DNA from 3 places in the Halanaerobaculum tunisiense genome. Region 3 is predicted to be linked to each of the others. Evidence: riboswitches for the same ligand, from Rfam matches in the RefSeq annotation. Region 3 holds a riboswitch; each other region holds the start of a gene.
What was found. A riboswitch is a leader RNA that binds a small molecule or an ion and turns the genes downstream of it on or off. The one in region 3 is predicted to bind lysine.

Region 1: it holds a riboswitch for lysine, as region 3 does, so the genes downstream of both, ACYQ3D_RS09070 (Na+/H+ antiporter NhaC family protein) here and dapB (4-hydroxy-tetrahydrodipicolinate reductase) in region 3, are expected to answer to the same signal.
Region 2: it holds a riboswitch for lysine, as region 3 does, so the genes downstream of both, lysA (diaminopimelate decarboxylase) here and dapB (4-hydroxy-tetrahydrodipicolinate reductase) in region 3, are expected to answer to the same signal.

Annotation. Positions count from the first base shown of each region.
Region 1 covers NZ_BAAHYI010000009.1:81,035-88,105, reverse strand. Annotated here, with positions in the region: gene ACYQ3D_RS09110 (DNA-3-methyladenine glycosylase) at 1-409, shown strand, start outside; gene ACYQ3D_RS09105 (Lrp/AsnC family transcriptional regulator) at 526-1,011, shown strand; gene ACYQ3D_RS09100 (aminotransferase class I/II-fold pyridoxal phosphate-dependent enzyme) at 1,008-2,171, shown strand; gene ACYQ3D_RS09095 (DegV family protein) at 2,203-3,048, opposite strand; gene ACYQ3D_RS09090 (zinc ribbon domain-containing protein) at 3,159-3,365, shown strand; gene ACYQ3D_RS09085 (manganese efflux pump MntP) at 3,390-3,935, shown strand; gene ACYQ3D_RS09080 (hypothetical protein) at 3,980-4,120, opposite strand; gene ACYQ3D_RS09075 (protease complex subunit PrcB family protein) at 4,308-4,784, shown strand; lysine riboswitch at 4,846-4,981, shown strand; gene ACYQ3D_RS09070 (Na+/H+ antiporter NhaC family protein) at 5,067-6,647, shown strand; gene ACYQ3D_RS09065 (vWA domain-containing protein) at 6,771-7,071, shown strand, end outside.
Region 2 covers NZ_BAAHYI010000015.1:38,563-45,633, forward strand. Annotated here, with positions in the region: gene ACYQ3D_RS11460 (GlmL-related ornithine degradation protein) at 1-609, shown strand, start outside; gene ACYQ3D_RS11465 (GNAT family N-acetyltransferase) at 606-1,070, shown strand; gene alr (alanine racemase) at 1,136-2,305, shown strand; gene ACYQ3D_RS11475 (TatD family nuclease-associated radical SAM protein) at 2,444-3,037, shown strand; lysine riboswitch at 3,129-3,279, shown strand; gene lysA (diaminopimelate decarboxylase) at 3,384-4,697, shown strand; gene ACYQ3D_RS11485 (CBS domain-containing protein) at 4,877-7,071, shown strand, end outside.
Region 3 covers NZ_BAAHYI010000003.1:198,125-205,195, forward strand. Annotated here, with positions in the region: gene dapG (aspartate kinase) at 1-1,019, opposite strand, end outside; gene ACYQ3D_RS03990 (aspartate-semialdehyde dehydrogenase) at 1,029-2,036, opposite strand; gene ACYQ3D_RS03995 (dipicolinate synthase subunit B) at 2,170-2,763, opposite strand; gene dpsA (dipicolinate synthase subunit DpsA) at 2,844-3,725, opposite strand; gene dapB (4-hydroxy-tetrahydrodipicolinate reductase) at 3,799-4,593, opposite strand; lysine riboswitch at 4,691-4,857, opposite strand; gene ACYQ3D_RS04010 (YlmC/YmxH family sporulation protein) at 4,948-5,187, opposite strand; gene dut (dUTP diphosphatase) at 5,226-5,660, opposite strand; gene ACYQ3D_RS04020 (VanW family protein) at 5,717-6,610, opposite strand; gene ACYQ3D_RS04025 (polysaccharide deacetylase family protein) at 6,618-7,071, opposite strand, start outside.

The sequences.
Region 1 (7,071 bases), on a different contig from region 3:
TCGCACTGAGGCTATGTTTGGTCCGGCTGGTTTTACTTATATTTACTTAATTTATGGTCTGCACCATTGTTTTAATATTGTAACTGGTAGACAAGATAAACCAGAAGCAGTATTAATTAGGGCTGTAGAACCACTAACTGGAATAGATACAATTCAAAACAGACGACAGATTAAGAGTAACTTAAAAAAAGATTTAACTAATGGACCAGGAAAATTATGTGAAGCATTGCAAATAGATAAAAGTTTTAATCAATATGATTTAACTAGTGGAGAAGAATTATATCTAAGCAAACAAGAAGAAGGTTTTTCAATAGCAACTTCGCCGCGGATTAATATTGATTATGCTCAAGAGTATACAAAAAAGGAGTGGAGATTTTTTATACCAGACAATCCTTTTGTGTCCCAATGATTAGTAACAATTTTGAATAGTTCAACTTTAGAGACAGGAGAATATTTTATTACCTAGAATACATAGCAATACTAGTAGAAATTTTTAAAATTAGTAGTCGAGAAGGAGAGATAAAAATGCAAGCAGAAATTTTAGATTTATTAGAGGATAATAGTAAATTAAGTCCAGCCAAAATAGCTACTTTATTAGATGCTCCACTGGATGAAGTAAAAGAAAAAATTAATAATTTAGAAGAGGAGAATGTAATTGTTAAGTATCATACTTTGATTGATTGGGATAAAACAGATAAAGAAATTGTAACAGCTTTTATTGATGTTAAAGTAACACCTGAGCGCGACTTAGGTTTTGATGCTGTAGCAAAAAGAATCTATAAATTCTCCGAGGTTACTTCAGTTTATCTAATGTCAGGTGGGTATGACTTATCTGTACAAGTAGAAGGTAAGACAATGCATGAAGTCGCTTTATTTGTAGCGGAAAAACTAGCTACAATTAATCATGTAGAAAGCACAACAACTCATTTTATGTTAAAGACTTATAAAAAAGATGGAGTTATTTTTAAAGAAGGAACAGAAGCAGCTGAGCGGCTAGTGGTATCACCATGAATTGGGAACAGTTAATTTCAGCCCGAGTTAAAGAAATTTCCCCTTCGGGAATCAGAAAATTCTTTGATTTAGTATCCGGAGTAGATGATGTGATTTCTTTAGGAGTAGGGGAACCTGATTTTGTTACTCCTTGGCATATTAGAGAAAGTGCTTTTTATTCACTAGAACAAGGAGCTACTATGTATACTTCTAATTATGGCTTATTGGAGTTAAGAGAAGAGATTGCTCAACAGACAAAGGAAAAGTATGATCTAACATATGATCCCGAAGAAGAGGTATTAGTTACTGTAGGAGTCAGTGAAGCAGTGGATTTGGCATTACGGACTCTATTAGATCCGGGAGAAGAATTACTATTGCCAGAACCTAGTTATGTTTCTTATGAACCTACAACTCAATTAGCTGGTGGAGAAGTAGTTCAGATACCTACTAGTAGACAAGATAATTTTAAGTTGACCGCAGAACAGTTACAACAAGCAATCACTCCGCGTAGTAAAGCCTTAGTGCTCTGTTATCCTAATAATCCTACTGGAGCTATTATGGAACGAGAAGATTTATTAGAGATAGCTGAAATAGTAAAAGAGCATGATTTAATTGTCTTAGCAGATGAAATCTATAGTGATTTAACTTATACTGGAGAGCATACTAGCTTTGCTAGTCTACCGGGAATGAAAGAGCGAACTATTGTCTTTAATGGTTTTTCAAAAGCTTATGCTATGACAGGTTGGAGAGTAGGTTATGTACTAGCTCCTCAACCAGTCATCAAGGCTATGATGAAAGTGCACCAATATACGATGTTGTGTGCTCCAATTATGAGCCAGAATGCTGCTCTAGAAGCCTTAAAAAATGGAGCAGATAGAAAGAAAGAAATGTTTATAGAATATAATAGACGACGTAGAGTAATTGTTAAAGGATTAAATGAGTTAGGGCTGGATTGTTTTGAACCGCAAGGTTCTTTTTATGCTTTTCCTTCTATCAAATCAACTGGATTGACATCAGAAGAGTTCTCTCAGAAACTACTCGAGGAGGAAGGGGTAGTAGTGATCCCTGGTAATGTTTTTGGAGCTAGTGGAGAAGGATTTATTCGTTGTTCCTATGCTACTTCTTTAGATGATATTTACGAAGCCTTAAATAGAATCGAAAATTTTGTTAATAAAATATAATTAGTAGAGAGATTAATCTCTCTACTAATTATTATTCTAAACTTTCAACTACTACTCCAATCAGTCCTGGGCCAGTATGGACTACCATAACTGGACTGATCTGACCAAAAAAAGTTTCTTGAACATTATCTAGTTTTTCAAATCGAGCTAGTAAGTCTTGAGCTTTGGATAAAGCATTGCCATGCATTACGCTAACTCTACTAGCTCCTTGTTTGATTTTTTCTTTAGCTATGTTAAAAAGTTGATTAATAGATTTTTTTCGTCCTCTAGTTTTTTGGTAAGTATAATATTCTCCTTGTTGGTTAATAGAGATAATTGGTTTAATATTTAACAAATCACCAATTGTTCCTTTTACTTGTCCAATCCGCCCCCCTTTACGTAGATATTTTAAGTTTTGAAGTACGAAAAATACTTCTGTATTCTTTATTTTTTGTTGTGTTTTAGTGACTAATTCGGGCCAAGGTACTTGTTGCTTGATTAAATCAGCAGCATATAAGACAACACTACCTAGGCCCATTGATAGTGCTTTAGAATCAATAACTTCTACTGTGATATCTTCTAGTTGTTGACTGACCATTTGGACTAGATTATAAGTTCCACTTAAGCCACTGGAAATATGGAGTGCAATTATATGAGTATAGCCTGCTTCTTGTAGATTAAGAAGTTTATCCTTTATTTCTTCAGGAGCTGGCATAGAAGTAGTAGGAACTTCAGTAACTAGTTGGTCATAAACTGTTTGGGGCTGGATTTCAACCTTATCACGATACTCTTGATCCGAATAGATAATTTTAAGCGGGACCATACTAACTGGTAACTGATCTAGTAAATCGGATGGTAAATCACAAGTGCTATCTGTTAAGATACCTATTTTTTTCATTATCATTCCACCTTTTAGTGTTAATTTTGATATTTAAATTGTATCACAAACATTATAATATGACAATAGCGTTAATTTTATGTATAATGTCACTAATTGGAGGTGAGACTATGACTACAGATTATACTTGTCCTAAATGTAGCAATAATAATTACGAGACAGATACCTTTTCTGCTACTGGAGGGGGCTTATCTAAATTATTTGATGTGCAAAGTAAGAAATTTACTACAATAACTTGTAGCAAATGTGGTTATACTGAACTTTTTAAAGAAGATACCAGTACTTTAAGTAATATTTTTGATTTCTTTACTGATTAATAAATAGAAGGTGTGTGGTAGTAAATGATAAGTGTTATTCCGATTGCTATAGCATTAGCTTTAGATGCTTTTGGAGTTGCTTTAGGAATAGGCTGCGGTAGTCAAATAAAGTCGCAAGAGAAATTAGGGCTGATTTTTTCTTTTGGTTTATTTCAATTTCTATTTTCTTTATTAGGAGCTATAGTAGGTAATTATATTGATAGTCATTTCTTTAGTATCAGTGGTTATGTTAGTGGGCTTATAATTTTATTATTAGGATTATTTTTGATTAAAGAAGGTTATCAACAAGAGGAAACTTATATTTACCACAATCTTACTTTTATGACTTATATTATTTTAGGTGTTAGTGTTAGCATTGATGCTTTAGGAGTTGGTTTTTCCGTTCTTTATAATTTAAATCTAGTTACAATCATTAGTAAAACTATTGTCATTGGAGTAGTTACTAGTTTATTAACTTTTAGTTCTCTAGTAATAGCTAACTACATTAAAAACTTCAGTTTGGTGGAAAAATATGCAGATTATTTAGGAGGTATTATTCTGGTTGTTTTTGGGCTAAATATGATGTTGTAGTATCTTCTTAAACCTGAGCCAGGGCTTAAACCCTGGCTGTTAGTTTATCTTTTCTTCATCCAGTTGAGAGCCTTGCCTAATAAAAAAGCACCAGCAAAGGTTAAGAGTAATGTTGAATAGAGATTATCTTTTTTAGGTTCCTGCTGCCTAGTATTACTTAATTGATTCTTGATTCTAGTAAGCATTATTTCTCCCTCCTTAACAAGTTAAACTTATTATTATTTTGTCTTAAGTAGTAATCTAATATCCTACACGAAATATTGTAAAAATGTAATTTAAAGTTAGTACCAAAATTTTAAAATTGCATTGTTTTAGAGAATATAATATAATAGATAATAAGCTAGTTATAGTTTGATTGTGAGGTGAAAAATTATGCGACAGAAAGTGCTGATTAGTTTATTAATAGTACTGATTTTAGTAATTACTGGCTGTCAAAATCAAGGAGAGTTAATCTATCAGGATCAAACAAAATTAGATGGAGACCAGTTTACTGGTAACTACCTTAACCAAAAGCAGGCTACTGTAATTACACCGCAAAATATAGAAAGTTTAAGAGGCGAACTAAGAGGAATCCAGAATTTAGAATTAGAAACTGGACTAGCAGTCTATGTTACATTAGGTAAACAACCTTCAGGAGGTTATCAGATTAAAATTAAAGAAATCAGACAGCAAGAAAAAAAGCTGTATGTAACTGTTAAAGCAGTTGGCCCAGCTCCAGAAGAAAGTGTAACCCAAGTAATTACTTATCCGCAGGATGTTGTTAAAGTACCACTCACTAAAGATGAAATCAATCAAGTAGTCTTTTTATCTACCCAGCAAGAAAAATTAATTACTCTTGCGGTAAATTAAGTTTATAGTTTCTATTTGCACAAATTGCTCATATATGTTATACTGTCTTAGCAAACTGAATAATTGAGATAGAGGGTGCAATTATCAAGAATACCTAATAAAGGGAAAGGGATAATTGCCGAAACAGTCAATCTGTTGGTCTTATATCGAATAGATATAAGACTGTCGCTATCTATTAGTGGAGTACTATCTCACCGATTAGCAACTGACAGCTCTGGTGAGTGAAAAACTTTCCAGAGTTTTTTTAATGGTCATTAATATTTATAACAAGGAGGAAAGAACATGGAAAGTTATGGTATATTATCATTATTACCACCGTTACTAGCTATTTTGTTAGCTTGGTGGAGTAAGGAAGTGTTGATTTCTTTATTTACTGGTTTACTTGTCGGAGCAACTATTTTAGCTGATTTTAACCCATTGGTAGGATTTATGAAGACTCTTGATACTTATATTGTAGGCTCTTTAACAGATTCTTGGAATGCATCTATTTTACTTTTCTTATTGATTTTATCAGGTATGGTAGGGATTATTACTAAATCAGGAGCTACTAATGCCATTGCTGATTTTATAGCTAAGAAGGCTAAAACAGCTAAAAGAGCCCAATTAGCTACTTGGATTATGGGGATTTTGATCTTTTTTGATGATTACGCTAATAGTTTAATTGTAGGAAATACAATGCGGTCAATTACTGACAAACTGAAAGTTTCTCGAGAAAAATTAGCTTATATTGTTGATTGTACTGCTGCTCCAGTAACTAGTATGGCTTTTATTTCTACTTGGGTAGGTTATGAGATGGGCTTAATCCAAGATGCTTTTTCTAAGTTAGGAATTGAAGCTAATGTTTATTCTACTTTTATCAAAACAATCCCGTATCGTTTTTATAGTATCTTAGCTTTGGTAATGGTCTTTATAATAATTAAGACTGGTAAAGACTTCGGGCCAATGTGGGAAGCAGAAAATAGAGCTAGAACTACAGGTAAATTATTAGCTGATGGAGCTAGCCCAATGGCTTCAGAAGAATTAACAGATATGGAGCACAAAGAAAATAATAATATGAAGTGGCATGATGCCTTTTTACCTATTATTTCAGTAATTATAATTGCTTTAATTGGTCTTTGGTATGATGGTGGAGGTATGGCAGCAGATGTAAGTATTAGACAAGCCTTTGGTGATGCTGATTCTAGTGTCGTATTATTATGGGCTTCCTTTAGTGGTACTCTAGTAGCAGGTCTTTTGGCGTTATTTAAATCTAATTTAGCAGTCGAAGAAGTAGTGGATAGTTGGGTGAATGGGGCTAAAGCATTAGCTACAGCCTGTGGAATTTTAATTTTAGCTTGGTCACTAGGAACAGTAATTGATAAACTAGGCACAGCAGATTATATTGTAGCTATGACTAAAGGATTCATCCCTCCTTATTTGCTACCAACAATGATGTTTATTATTCCTGCTATAGTAGCTTTTTCTACAGGTACTTCTTGGGGTACTAACGCAATTATTATGCCGTTAGCTATTCCTATGGCCTTTGAATTTGGAGCACCTATGTTACCAACAATTGGTTCAGTATTAACTGGTTGTGTACTAGGAGATCACTGTAGTCCTATTTCAGATACTACAATAATGTCTTCCACAGCATCAGCAGCAGACCATATTGATCATGTTAATACGCAATTACCTTATGCTCTAATGGTAGGAGCAGTATCAATAGTATTTGGTTTTCTACCAGCTGGATTTGATCTGCCTTATTGGGTAGTTTTTCCGTTATTAGCCCTAGGATGTATTGCTTTATATTTATTGGTTAATTTCTATGGTTCGCAAGTTGAAGAAGTGGAAGTTACAACAGAAGATAAAGAACGAGTTGCCTAGTTTGTCCAGATCCCAGCGGATTTCCCGCTGGGATTTTTAATTTTAAGTAATAAAAAAATAAATTAGGAATACGATTATACTAAGAAGATGATGGATTTTAAGTTGAAAAAAGGAGGGATTTTAATGAGGTTAAAGCAGAATATAACTTTAATTACATTAGTAATCTGTTTGTTAGGTTTATTAGTGGGAATTAATAACCTGGATATTTTATCTTTTTCTGCTGTTCAAGATAAATCAGCACGAGGAGAAGAAATCAAAGTAGATAACTCTAGCTCCCCAACTCAACATCAGGATAATATAGAAATTATCTGGGATGTATCTAACAGTATGTGGGCTACAGTGGATAAACAACATAAAATTTCACTCTCTAAAGAAATTTTACATACAATAGTTAACCAACTTCCTAAGCAAGTCAATTTAGGAC
Region 2 (7,071 bases), on a different contig from region 3:
ACTACAGACTTACATTCAGTTACTGAAGGTTCTGAAGAAATAAGTCAAATTTTAACTAGTCCAGAACCTGTAGCTAAAAGAACTGTAGAGGGGGATTTAGGAGTATTTGTCAATGCTGAAAATGTAGTTAAAAGAGTTGGGCAAGAAAAGTTGGAAGAAGAATTAGGTTTTTCAATTGGAGAAATGATGAAAAACAGAAGTCCAATTCCTAAGAGTGAAGAAGAAGAAAAATTGATTGAAAAATTGACTGAAGAAGCAGTAAAGGCTTCTGCTGAACGTCATGCTGGTAATTTAAAAGAAATATATGGCCCATCAGGAAGGACTACAATTGCTAGTGGTAAGGATTTAACGCGGGTGAAGTGGATTATTGGTACTGGTGGAGCCTTGACACAGCTAGAGAATAATCGGAGCCTTTTAGGTAAGATTAGAGTTAAGCAGGCTAAAAAAGAGTTATTACCTACTTTAAATACTCAGGTGCTAATTGATGAAGATTATATTCTTGCTTCCTTAGGAGTGTTAGGTAAGGAGTATCCTGAAACTGCTGTTAATCTGATGAAGCAGAGTCTACAGCTTACAGATGATATGATAGAGGAAGAGGGATCAAAATGAAGATAGAATATCTTGCCGATTATAAAGAATATGTTAGATTAGTTAATGATTGGCAGTTTGAGCAGTGGGGTCGCTATTATGAGGATAGTAGTCGCAAGGAATGGTTGACTAGATTAAAAGATAGATTGAATAAAGAAGAGGTGCCTACTGTTTTAATAGCTTTTAAGGGTGGGGATCCAGTTGGGACTGCTTCTTTACTAAAACACGATATGGGTACATACCGAGATTACTCTCCTTGGTTGGCTGATGTATATGTTAAGCCAGAATATCGAAATCAAGGAATTGGTACTAAATTAATAAAGAGAGCAGTAAAAGAAGCTCGTAGAATAGGGGTTAAGAGGATTTACCTATTTACCCGTGATAAGAAGAGATTATATCTTAATTTAGGTTGGCAGTTACTAGAGACAGTTGAGTACAATAATAAAATAGTAGATATTATGGTTATTGATTTAACTGATTAATTTAAGTAAAGTTTAAAAGAAGTATTGTTTAAAGATTTGATGGTAATTTATTTTATTAAGGAGTGATGCATGTGAGCCGAATAAAAGAAATCAGACCTGCTTGGACAGAAATTGATTTGGATAATATCGGACATAATGTATCTGAATTTAAAAAGAAGTTACCTGAAGAGACATTATTGACCTCAGTGGTTAAAGCGGATGGATATGGACATGGAGCTATTGAAGTTGCTAAGACAGCTTTACAATCTGGAGCAGATAGACTAGCAGTGGCTATTTTAGATGAAGCTATTAAATTAAAAAAAGCTGGGTTTGAGGTGCCTATTTTAGTATTAGGATGGACTCCTCAAGAAGCAGCTGAACAAGTAGTTAAACATAATATTATTACAACTGTTTATAATTATGAAAATGTTTCTAATTTGGCTAAAAAAGCAGTTGAATTAAATAAAAAAGTTAAGGTTCATGTTAAAGTTGATACGGGTATGGGTAGGATTGGTCTTCAGCCTGATGAGGCTATAAATTTTATAAGCAAGATAAAAGAGTTACCTAATTTAATAATAGAAGGGATTTATACACATTTTTCAGTAGCTGATGAAGAAGATAAGACTTATACTTATCAACAATTAAATAAATTTAAAAAAGTTATAAGTGATTTAAAGAAAAAAGGAATAGAAATTCCAATTAAACATTGTGCTAATAGTGCGGCATTTTTAGACATTCCAGAAACTTATTTTGATATGGTTAGAACAGGAATTATAACTTATGGCCTTTGGCCATCTGATGAAGTAAATAAAGAATTAGATTTAAAACCAGGGTTGAGATTAAAAGCTAGAGTGGCTCATGTAAAAGAAGTTCCCCCTGGGACGGATATTAGTTATGGACGAACTTATACAACTAAGAAGAATACAAAAATAGCTACTGTACCATTAGGATATGATGATGGATATTGTAGGTTACTTTCATCTAATAGTTATGTTTTAGTTAATGGAGAGAAGGCCCCAGTAATAGGAAATATATGTATGGACCAATTTATGATAGATGTAAGTGAAGTTGGTGCTGTAAAGGTTGGAGATGAGGTGGTTCTTATTGGAAAAAGCGGAAATGAAGAAATTACAGCAACTGAATTAGCTAATAGAATAGGTACTATTAATTATGAAGTAGTTTGTATGGTAAGTAAAAGAATACCTAGAGTTTATATTAAGAATGAAAAAGTAACTAAAGTAAAAAAACTAATTTAATTCTTTGGCATATGATATAATAGCTTAGGCTGATTAGTTTAAAAGAAATATTTTACTTTTAAGAAAGATCATCAATAACTAAGGTGCTGATTATTTAAGTAGTCAGTATCTTAGTTATTGATTTGAAGGAGGGATAAAATGACAATAACTTATCAATTAGATAATAAACTGTATATTAATTTAACCAATCAATGTAGTAATGATTGTAAGTTTTGTATTAAAAACTTTAAAGATGGTGTTGGTGGTTATAATTTAAGGCTTGATAAAGAACCAACAGCTAAACAGGTAATAGATGAAATAGGAGATGCTGCAGAATATAAGGAAATCGTTTTTTGTGGTTATGGAGAACCATTAATTAGATTAAATAATGTAATTAAAATAAGCCGTTATTTAAAAGATAATTATTCGCCGATTCCTATTAGAATTAATACTAATGGGCAAGCTAATTTAATTCATAATAAAAATGTAGTACCTGAATTAGCGGGAATTATAGATCAAATATCAATTAGTTTAAATGCATCTAATGCTGAAACTTATCAGCAGATTTGTCAATCTAAATTTAAATTAGATGCTTTTCCAGGAGTAGTTAAATTTATAAAAGAGGCTAAAAAATTTATTCCTAAAGTTATTGTTTCTGTAGTTGATTATTCTATAGTTGATGTAGAATCTTGTAGAGAGTTAGCTAAAGATATAGGAGTGAAATTTAGACTTAGACATTTTAAGAAAAATTAAATAAGATAGTATTAGGAGAAGTTAGAGATAATTTTTGCAAAAAAATTGACAGAAGATAATAAGTATGTTATTCTAATTGCGAATTAAATAATTAAAAGATAGAGGTGCAATAGCAATAATGACTTGGAACTAAAGTGAAGTAGCTATTGCCGAAATCTTAAGTATAGCACAAGACTTAAGGTTGGTACTATAAATTAATGGTTATAGTACTGTCACAATTAATGTGAAGAGCTATCTTATATGCTGTATATTAGAAGTTAATGCGGTTATGAGGGAGCTCATAACCGTTTTTTTAATTTTAAATTTAGTAGTTAATTTGAGTAGGGAGAAAGGAGTAGTTATAGTTATGAAATTACAAGGAACAATGAATATTAATCAGATAGGAAATTTAGAAGTAGCTGGTCATGATGTAGTAGATATTGCTGAGGAGTATGGTACGCCTTTATACATTTTAGACGAAGAGGAAATCAGAAATAATTGTCAAGCTTATAGAGAGGCTTTTGAGAAATGGTATCCTAATTCAGAGACTTTATATGCTAGTAAAGCCTTTTTATCAACTGCTATGGCTAGAATTATTAACCAAGAAGGACTAGGTTTGGATGTAGTCTCTGGGGGGGAGTTATATACTGCTTTAGAAGCTGATTTTCCAGTGGAGAAGATTTATTTTCATGGTAACAATAAGACTCCTGATGAAATTGAATTGGCTTTAGATGCCGAAGTTGGCACCTTTGTGGTGGACAACCAATATGAATTAGAATTATTAAATCAGTTAGCTGGTAAGCAAGATATGACCCAGGAGATTTTATTGCGGGTAACTCCAGGGATTGAGGCCCACACTCATAGTTATATCCAGACCGGACAGACTGATTCTAAATTTGGGGTAGGAGTCCAAAATGGTTTAGCCCTAGAAGTTATTAAGCAAGCTAAAGAGTTAGAAAATGTTAAGTTGACTGGTTTACACTGTCATATTGGTTCTCAGATCTTTAAGCTAAAGTCCTTTGGGAAAGCAATTGAGATTATGATGGACTTTGTAGAAGAAGTAAAAGAAGAAACTGGTTTAGTAATGGAGAAGTTAAACTTAGGTGGCGGAATTGGAATTCCTTATACTGCAGAAGAGGATAAACCAAGTATTGACCAGTACGCTGAAATTGTTACTAAGACAATTAGGGAGACTTGCGAGAAATTAGATATGCCCTTGCCGAAGATTATTAATGAACCAGGTCGCTCAATAGTGGGGACTGCAGGTTCTACTATTTATCGGGTTGGTTCGATTAAGGAGATTCCTGAGATCAGAAAGTATGTAGCTGTTGATGGCGGGATGCCTGATAATATTAGACCAGCTCTTTATGATGCCCAGTACGAAGCTACTATAGCTAATAAAGCTGACCAAGATCCAACGGAAGAGGTAACAATCACTGGTAAGTGCTGTGAATCAGGCGATATCTTGATTAAAGATATAAAATTACCAGAGGCTGAACCAGGAGATGTGTTATTAACCTCCTGTACTGGTGCTTATGGTTATTCTATGAGTAGTAATTATAACGGACTACCAAGACCAGGTGTCTTATTATTAGGTGAGGATAGTATAGATTGGATTGTTAAACCAGAAAGCTATCAAGATTTAATTAGTAATGATGTAGTGCCCGAGAGACTTAAGTAATTAGTTTAAGAAGGATTTAATTATAAATTAAGCAAGAGCGCCTTAGAGCGTTCTTGCTTTTTTTTTAAGGTTGTTTGTGGTATAATATAAACCCTGGTAGATTATTAGTTTGAGTGTGAGGAATATGTGTGGTCGATAGCTAATGACTAATTAGTAAATAATATAGAGTGCTAGGTGATATGATGAAATTAATTACAAGTCATCAACGGACTGATTTTGATGGATTAGGGGCTATGGTAGCAGTGCAGAAGTTATACCCTGAGGCTACTATGGTGTTTCCTGGTAAGTTAGCTAATAATGTAAAAGAGTTTATGACTTTATATAAAGATCGGATACCTGTTAAGCATACTAGTGAGTTGGATAAATCTCAGGTATCTAGAATTATTATGGTGGATAATCAGCTACCAGAGAGAACAGGAGATTTAGCTGATTTATTTGCTCAAGAAGAGGTTAAGGTTTTAATCTATGATCACCACGAAGAAGAGGAAGAACAGAATCAGAATCGAATTGTTAAGTCAGTGGGGGCTACTACTACTATTTTAGTTGATAAACTTCTTAGGGCAGAGTTAGAAATTACTTCCTTTGAAGCTACTTTATTTGCTTTAGCGATTTATGAGGATACAGGCAGTTTAATTTATAAGAGTACTACTGCTCTAGATGCTCAAATAGTAGCAGCTCTATTAAACCGGGGAGCTGACTTAGAGATTGTAGAGGAGTATATGGATTATTCCTTAGACCGGAAACAACAGAAATTATTTAATAAACTACTCGATTCTATTCACCAGATTTCAGTTAAAGGGTTAAAGATTGATACTTTCCAGGCTGAGGTTAGTGAGTACATTCCTGATATATCATTGTTGGCCCAGAAGTTAAATGATCTACATAATTGTGATGCTTTGTTTGTTTTAGTTAAGTTTACTGATCAAAATAAGGTATTAGTTATCGGGCGTAGTAATCAGGATAATATTAATGTAGGAGAAATACTAAATCATTTCGGTGGAGGCGGCCATAATCGAGCTGCTTCGGCAACTATGAAGTGTGAAGAGAGATGTGATTTATTAATTTGGGAGCAGGAGGTGCTAAAAGTAGCTCGGGAAAAGATTAATCCTGCTGTTTTAATTAAGGATGTAATGTCCAGTCCAGTCAAGACGATTACTCCCGATACTACTATGGAAGAAGCAGAGGAGATTATGCTTCGCAACGGCTGGTCGGGATTAGTTGTTTGTACAGCTGATGAGTTGGTAGGAATTATTTCTAAACGGGATATAGATAAAGTGCGGAATTATGATTTATTACATGCTCCTGTTAAAGGGTATATGTCTAGGGAAGTAGTTACCATCTCTCCGGAAGCTTCACTTAAGGAAGTCCAGACTGAGATTGTAGAACATGATATTGGTCGGTTACCTGTAGTTGATAAAGCAGATGATTTAGTTGGAATTATTACTAGAAATGATTTACTTAGATTATTTTATGGGACTGATGACTATCTAAAAAATCGCCAGAATTTATATGGCCGCAGTTTAGTCCAGGTCCAAGAAAAGAGGTCTGATGTAACTGCTAAGTTAGCTATAGTTGAGGAAGAAATTATTGACCTTTTAAGACAAGCGGGAGAATTAGCTACAGAGTTGGATTATGAACTTTATATTGTAGGTGGTTTTGTCAGAGACCTATTGTTAAATAGAATTAATCTAGACCTTGATTTGGTAGTAGAAGGAGAAGGAATTGAGTTTGCTAAGGTGTTGGCCCGTGAATTAAAGGGAGATCTTGATTTATACCATAATTTTGGGACAGCAGTAGTTGATTTGGGTGATATTAAACTGGATATTGCTACTACAAGAGTTGAGTATTATCCCTTTACTGCTAGCCTACCTGAGGTAGAGTCTGGTTCTATCCAGCAGGATTTATTTAGAAGAGACTTTACTATTAATGCTTTAGCTATCCAATTAAATCCTGATTCTTTTGGGCAACTAGTCGATTATTTCCAAGGCCAACAGGATCTAGAAGCAGGAGTAATTAGGTTATTACATAATTTTAGTTTTTATGATGATCCAACTCGTATCTTTAGAGCTTTTAGATTTGCTAGTCGGTATGATTACCAGTTTGCTCCAGAAACTGAGGATCTAATTAAGCAATCTATTGAATTAGAGGTTATTGAGGAGTTGAGTCCTAACCGTTTATTTGCTAAATTAAAACATGGTTTAACAGATGAAAATCCAGTTTATTTTCTTGAGTTATTAGCTGATTATAATCTACTTTCCTATTTCGGGCCAGGATTAAAATTTGATAAGTCTAAGAAAGAGCTAGCTTATCGGATAGAAGAGATCTCAGACTGGTTGGCTGATTTAGAGATAACAGTCAAGTTCTCTAGTTGGGT
Region 3 (7,071 bases):
TCAGTGAAAATTTCATAATTATAACCTTCAGCATCCAATAACTCACTAGCCTGTTCTGCTAAATTTTCATTAATCATAAAACTGATTAAATCAGCCCGAACATTAATAAAATCAACACTTATATCAGCCTGAGCCAACGTTCTAAAGCAACCTAAAGTAGCCGTGACCTCTTGCTGAGCTCTAGGATAAATCTTAACTAGTATCAAATTACTCCGACTTGTGATCCCAGTTACTGGTTTATCTCCTTTAATCTCTATCTGTTGTTGTTCAAAAACATTAGAGATCACCGTTCCTTCAGCTTCACTAAAAGTAGATTGAATAATCACTGGCACCCGCTCTCGTTTAGCAATTTCAGCTGCCCGAGGATGGATTACTCTAGCACCTTGGTAAGCTAGCTCACAGACTTCATCATAGGTTACATGTTTTAAAGTTTTAGCATTTGGTACAATCCTTGGATCAGCTGTCATGACTCCTTCTACATCAGTATAAATCTCTACCATTTCCGCATGTAAAGCAGCACCTAAAGCACAAGCTGTTGTATCAGAACCGCCTCTACCTAAGGTAGTAATTTCTCCTGTTTCTGATACCCCTTGAAACCCTGCTACTACAGGAATTTTACCCTCATCTACCACTTCTAAGATGCGTTCAGTTTGAACCTCTTTTATTTTAGCATTCCCAAATTCTTCATCGGTAATAATTCCAGCCTGGGCACCAGTTAATGGTTCAGCCTCATAACCTCTAGCCTTAAGTGCCTGAGTAATAACTGCTGTGGAAATAACCTCGCCACAGGACATCAATAAATCCTTAGCTCTAGGATCTAATTGCTCATGAACATCTTGGACAAAGTTAAGCAGAGTATCTGTAGCATAAGGCGCTCCTTCTCTACCAATAGCAGAAACAACAAGAACAGGTTGCGAACCTTGGTTAATACAGTCTAATATTTTATCAAGCACCTGTTCTCGTCTCTCTGCAGTTGCTACTGAACTACCACCAAACTTCTGGATTACTATGTCACGCATTCAGTCACCTCACTTCTTTGCCAGCAACCTCTCAGCAATCTGAATCGTATTTAAAGCTGCTCCTTTCCGCAGATTATTAGCCACAATCCACAGATTTAAGCCACAATCAATAGTATGGTCCTCGCGAATCCGCCCTACTAGTACATCATCAGTTGTAGTAGCTGCACTCTGAAGAGGATAAGTTAACTCCTGGGGATCATCTTCCACTCTAACTCCTTCTGTAGCAGCCAATAACTCTTTAACTTCCTCACCTGTTAATTTATCATTTGTTTCAATATTTACTGATTCAGCGTGACCATACAGCACTGGTACTCTAGCAGCTGTAGCAGTAACTTTAATATCGCTATCATTCATAATTTTTTGGGTTTCATTAACCATTTTCATTTCCTCTTTAGTATAGCCATCATCATAAAAAATATCAATATGCGGTAAAACATTAAAGGCTATCTGATGAGGATAAATCTCGGACTCAACTTCCTCTTCATTTAATACCTGCTTACTCTGCTCCCATAATTCATCCATAGCATCCTTACCAGTCCCTGACACAGCTTGGTAAGTAGAAACAACAATTCGCTCTATGCCTGCTGCCTCATGAATTGGCTTTAGTGGAGCTACCATTTGAATAGTAGAACAATTAGGATTAGCAATAATTCCTTGGTGTTCAAAAATAGCTTCGGGATTAACTTCTGGTACTACTAGTGGCACCTGATCATCCATCCGATAGGCGCTACTATTATCTACTACTACTGCCCCACGCTCCACAGCCTCGGGAGCAAGTTGCTTACTAGCACCTGAACCAGCACTGAATAAAGCTATATCAACTCCTGTAAAAGAATCAGGTGTAGTCTCCTCTACTACATACTCTTCTCCTTGACAAGTCATCACTGTTCCCGCAGATCTTTCTGTCGCCAATAACTTCAGATCAGCAAAAGGAAAATCTCTTTCTTCTAAAATACTAACCATTTCCCGACCAACTGCTCCAGTGGCACCTACTACCGCTACATTTACCTTCTTCATACTCACTACCTCCTGAATTAGTGTATAGTTTACAGTTCACAGTGTACAATTGACAGTCAAGTTCACAACATTTATTATTAGGGTTTAATTAGATTTAACTGTAAACTGTAAATTGTAAACTGTCAATTGCTTTTTAAATCCCTTTATACTCAATCAACACTGGTTCCAACTGCTTCCCATCTAAAGCATACTTAGTAGTATCAACAATCAATTCCATTCTAGCTACTAATGAATTAGGTTTATCAGTCGGATTATCCTGACCAAAAGGTACAAAATAAATATGGGGCGTACTTAAGACTAAACCTAAATTTTGAGCATTATTGCCTAAAGCATCATTAGTAGCAATAGCCAAGACAACAGGCCGACTATTTCTTAGTTGGGCTTTTACTGCCATAGTAACTGTTGTATCAGTAATTCCATTAGCAATCTTAGCTGTAGTATTTCCTGTACAAGGAGCAACAACCAATAAATCCAATAGTCCTTGCGGGCCAATAGGTTCTGCTTCTAGAATTGTAGTTATTGGTTCGTGACCAGTTATCTCAACTATCTGTTCTCTCCATTCTTCACTAGTTCCAAATCTAGTATCATGCTGTTGGACTGCTTCTGATAAGATAGGATATACAGTAGCCCCTTGCTCTACCAATTTTTCTAGAGCGGGAATAACTTTAGCTAATGTACAATGCGAACCAGTTAAAGCAAAACCAATAGTTTTATCTGCAACCTCCACAGACAAGCACCTCCCTAATTTAGTGTATAGTTGAGAATTGACAGTTGATAGTTAGAAACTCAAATCTAAACTACTCTCAACTATACACTATTAACTATAAGTCGAGGGATAACAGCACCTAATATCTCTCCAGCACTATCAGGAGCTACTTTACCAGGTAATCCTAAGGCTAATTCAGCTTGAATACCTAATTGTTCAGCAGCTGCAAAATCTGTCCCTCCTGGCGCAGAAGCCAAATCTATAATAAGGGTTTCTGAATCTACCTGCTCTAATACTGACTGCTCCAGCACCTCAACTGGTACTGTATTAAAGATAAAATCAGCTTTACTTATCTCAGCTGCTAAATCAGCAAAATCAACTGGAGTAAGGCCCATCTCTTTAGCTCGGGCTAAATCTTTATGTTTTCTTGCTACCCCAAAGGTAGTACTACCTAACCCCTGTAACATCCGCGCTAGGGTCAATCCTACTCTACCTAGTCCTAAAACAAAGGAATTATTGCCGTGTAAATTAATAGCTGACTCTCTAATTGCTAATTCAATCGCCCCTTCAGCAGTAGGTATAGCATTCAAAATAGCTACCTCATCTAAATCGGCTAATTCCACTAAGTTTAGCTGGTACTTAGCACACCAATTCTTGATCTGAGGGGTAGCAAACCCGATAAAGAATTTAGTACCTGGCTTTAATTGAGCAAAAAAATCTTCCTTTAATCTCACTTCCTGATTACTAAAGGTCTTCTTGATTTGGTGTTGCTGATCCACTCCAGTCATAGGAGCAATAACTGCAGCTAGATCTGGAGATAATTCTTGCAGAGAATCCACTATAGTAATCCCAGTTGGCTGAGTAGCCGGGTCACCTAGTACTTCTAGCTTAGCTCCTGTAGTATTTAAGATAGATAGTAACTTAAGTTCTCTCTGATCTCCACCTAGTAGAGCCAATTTCTTTCCTGTTAGATTATGACTCACTAGCTATCCCTCCTTTTCTTAACACCATTATATGTAACAAACTTCTAAGTAGTGCTTGTCTGGTTTAATTTTTTTATAAATCAAGTAAATTTTCTAATCCATAAACAACTCCCTCAACTGTAGAACACCGTCTGATAGCTAACTCAACTCCGGGCATAAAGGACTTCCGGTTAATAGAATCATGCTGGAGTTTGAATGTCTGACCTTCACCACCAAAGATAACTTCTTGGTGGGCTACTAAACCTGGCAACCGAACACTGTGAATATTAATTCCATCTTGTTGACCACCTCGAGCTCCTGTTAATTCCTCTATTTCTTCTATTGCTTGCTCTGTACTATCTAAGTTCTCATTAATCAACTCTGCTGTCTTAAGTGCTGTTCCTGAAGGAGCATCTAATTTATTATTATGATGAAGTTCAATAATCTCTACATCATCCATAAACTTAGCTGCTTGCTGGGCAAAATTCATCATCAGGACAGCTCCAATAGCAAAATTAGGAGCAATTACAACTGTATTAGCTCCTTGATTCAAGTCTTCAATCTGAGCTAAATCTACTTCAGTAATTCCAGTAGTCCCTACTACAATATCCACCCCTTGCTCTAAAGTAGTCTTAATCTGCTCCATTACTATCTGGGGAGTAGTAAAATCCACTACTACATCAGGGTTAACCTCTTTTAAAGTAGCTTCTAAATCCTCTCTAATCTTAACTGGTTCCTCCTCTAATCCTAATAATTGGTTGATATCCTGACCTACCTGAGATACATCTACGGCACCAACCAACTTAAAATCCTCTACTTCAGCTACCATCTCCACTACTGCTTGCCCCATTTTCCCATTAGCTCCCGAAACTAAAACTTTAGTTGCCACTTTATCACCTCTTTGATTGATTTAATTACCAGATTGAATAATTTAATTAGCAAATAACAAAAGCGATTGGTAGCTACCAATCGCTTCGCAATCGAAACGATAAGATAGCACTTCACTAGAAGTCTAGCGACAGTTTTGTATCTCTTAAATACAAACCCAGTTTAACTCTAATTATAATCAGAGTTAAACTTCGGCAATAACTCCTTTCATTATCCAAGTTAGCTCCAGATAACTACTGATAATTATTGCACCTCAATCTTACCCTTATTATTTACTTAGACTGTCTATTATATTGTCTAATATTTAATCGACTTTGTCAAGCCTAAAAGGATAAAAATGTTAGATCATTGCTAGCTACATCATCTCCAGAGGCAAGTCTACAATTATTATCTCCGTTCCTATTTTAACTATTGCATCCCAAGGGACCTCTAACTCCTCTCCTCGACTAAAAAAACCTCTTTGGATAGGTAATAAGATAGACTCTAAAGCACCTGTCTTGCTATCAAAGACTAATTCTGTCTCATTAATCAAACCTAACCGTTCTCCATTATGTAGATTTATAACTTCCTTTCCTTCTAACTCACTAAGTCTCATTTAACCACTCCTTTCTGACAGATTAGAGCTAAGAGACTTTAAACACCTGTATGTCCATAACCACCTGTTCCTCGTTGGGTAGCAGTTAAATCAGTTACTTCTTCCCATTCTACTCTTTCGTACTCTTCTATAATTAGCTGGGCTATCCTAGCACCCTGGTCTACTTGATAAGGCTCTGAACCATGATTAATCAAAACAACTCCTAGCTCTCCTCTATAAGCGGGATCAATAGTTCCTTCAGCATTTAAGACTGTAACTCCCTGGCGGAAAGCAAGTCCACTTCTAGGGCAGATCTTGCCCATATAACCACTAGGTATTTCTAAAGCTAGACCAGTTTTAAATAACTTATACTCTCCAGGCTGTAAAATTTTAGCTTCAATTGAGTGCAAATCAAGTCCCGCATCTTCCTGACTCCCGTGTTGATATTCTGGTAAAATAGCTGCTTCATCTAATTTTTTAATTTTAAGTTTCATTTAAATTCCTCCTTTAGATATTTTGAAGTTTACTTAGTCTTAATCATAAACTGAAGTTATTCAGTTTCCTGTAACTTCTTCTGGGCCAATTCCTCTTTTCCTGCTTTCTGACCTAAAATAACCACTTTTAATCTAACTCCTTGTAGCTGAGCTCGAATAATAACTGGACTAGCTAATTTATTCTTAAATTTAAGATCAAAATAATCCCAAGCTACAGTAGCATCTTGCCCTTCTGGCACATAGCCTACATCCCGAGAGTGGAAATGGCGCTCTATGATCTTAAGTTCATCAACTGCTGGTATAGCATTAAATAAAGTACTGGACACCTGGCAGATGCCACCTCCTACTCCTGTAGTCACCTGACCATCAATAATTTCTGGGCCTTCTTGAAAGCCATTCTCCTTAGTCCGCGGGCCAACTACTTGATTAAAAGAAAATACCTCTCCGGGAGCAACCAACTGATTATCAATCAGCTTAGTAGCTAATTTAATATTAGCCTTCCGACTTTGACTGCCAGTTACTATGGTGCTATAACTACTTAATTCATAGTTGATTTTTTCAATCTCTGCTGCTTTTAAATAAGGTTCTAGAGAATACATAACAGGTTCGATTTTACTGTCTGGCTTTGCTGTATAAATCCGATTCAAAGTAGCAGTAATATCCACTATCTGGCCCTTAACTGCTGGCTTTATCTTGCCTGTAGCAGCATCAAGCCGAGCCGGTAAGGGATAACTAGTCAACTGTGAAGTTTTATTATGAACTAAATCCTCCACTTCTACAGGAAGGTAACCACCTAAATTTTGATCTCTAAAATAAACATCCTCTTCTACTCCCCCAAAAAAACGAATTAAATTATCCACCTCAGCCACTAAAACAATTACTAAAGAAACAATTACTACAACAATAGCTAGTAAAATTAGTTTACGCCGTAGATTAGTTTGATATCCCATCTATATCCTACTCCAGCAGCTGCGAGACAGTTTCTAATTGATATCCTTGTTCCCGTAGTCTAGTAATTATCTGCGGCAGTGCTTTAACTGTTGGCTGAGTAGGATGCAGCAGTATAATTCCGCCTGGCTTAATCTTGTCTGTAACTCGTTGGATGATCACTTCTGGTTGGGGACGTTGCCAATCAATAGTATCCACACTCCACATAATGGTCTTATACCCTATTTCACTAGCTATCTTAGCTACTCTATCATCTACCTCACCATAAGGGGGAGCAAATAAATCAGTCTTATAATCTGCTATCTGTTGGATTAACTTCTGATTATCTAAAATCAAATCCTTTAACTCCTCTTTAGATAGTTGCTTAGGATGTAAATGTTCAAATCCATGGTTACCTAATTCATGGCCTCGCTGTTTAATTTCCTGGGTCAGTTCAGGATATTTCTCTACCCAGGTACCAACA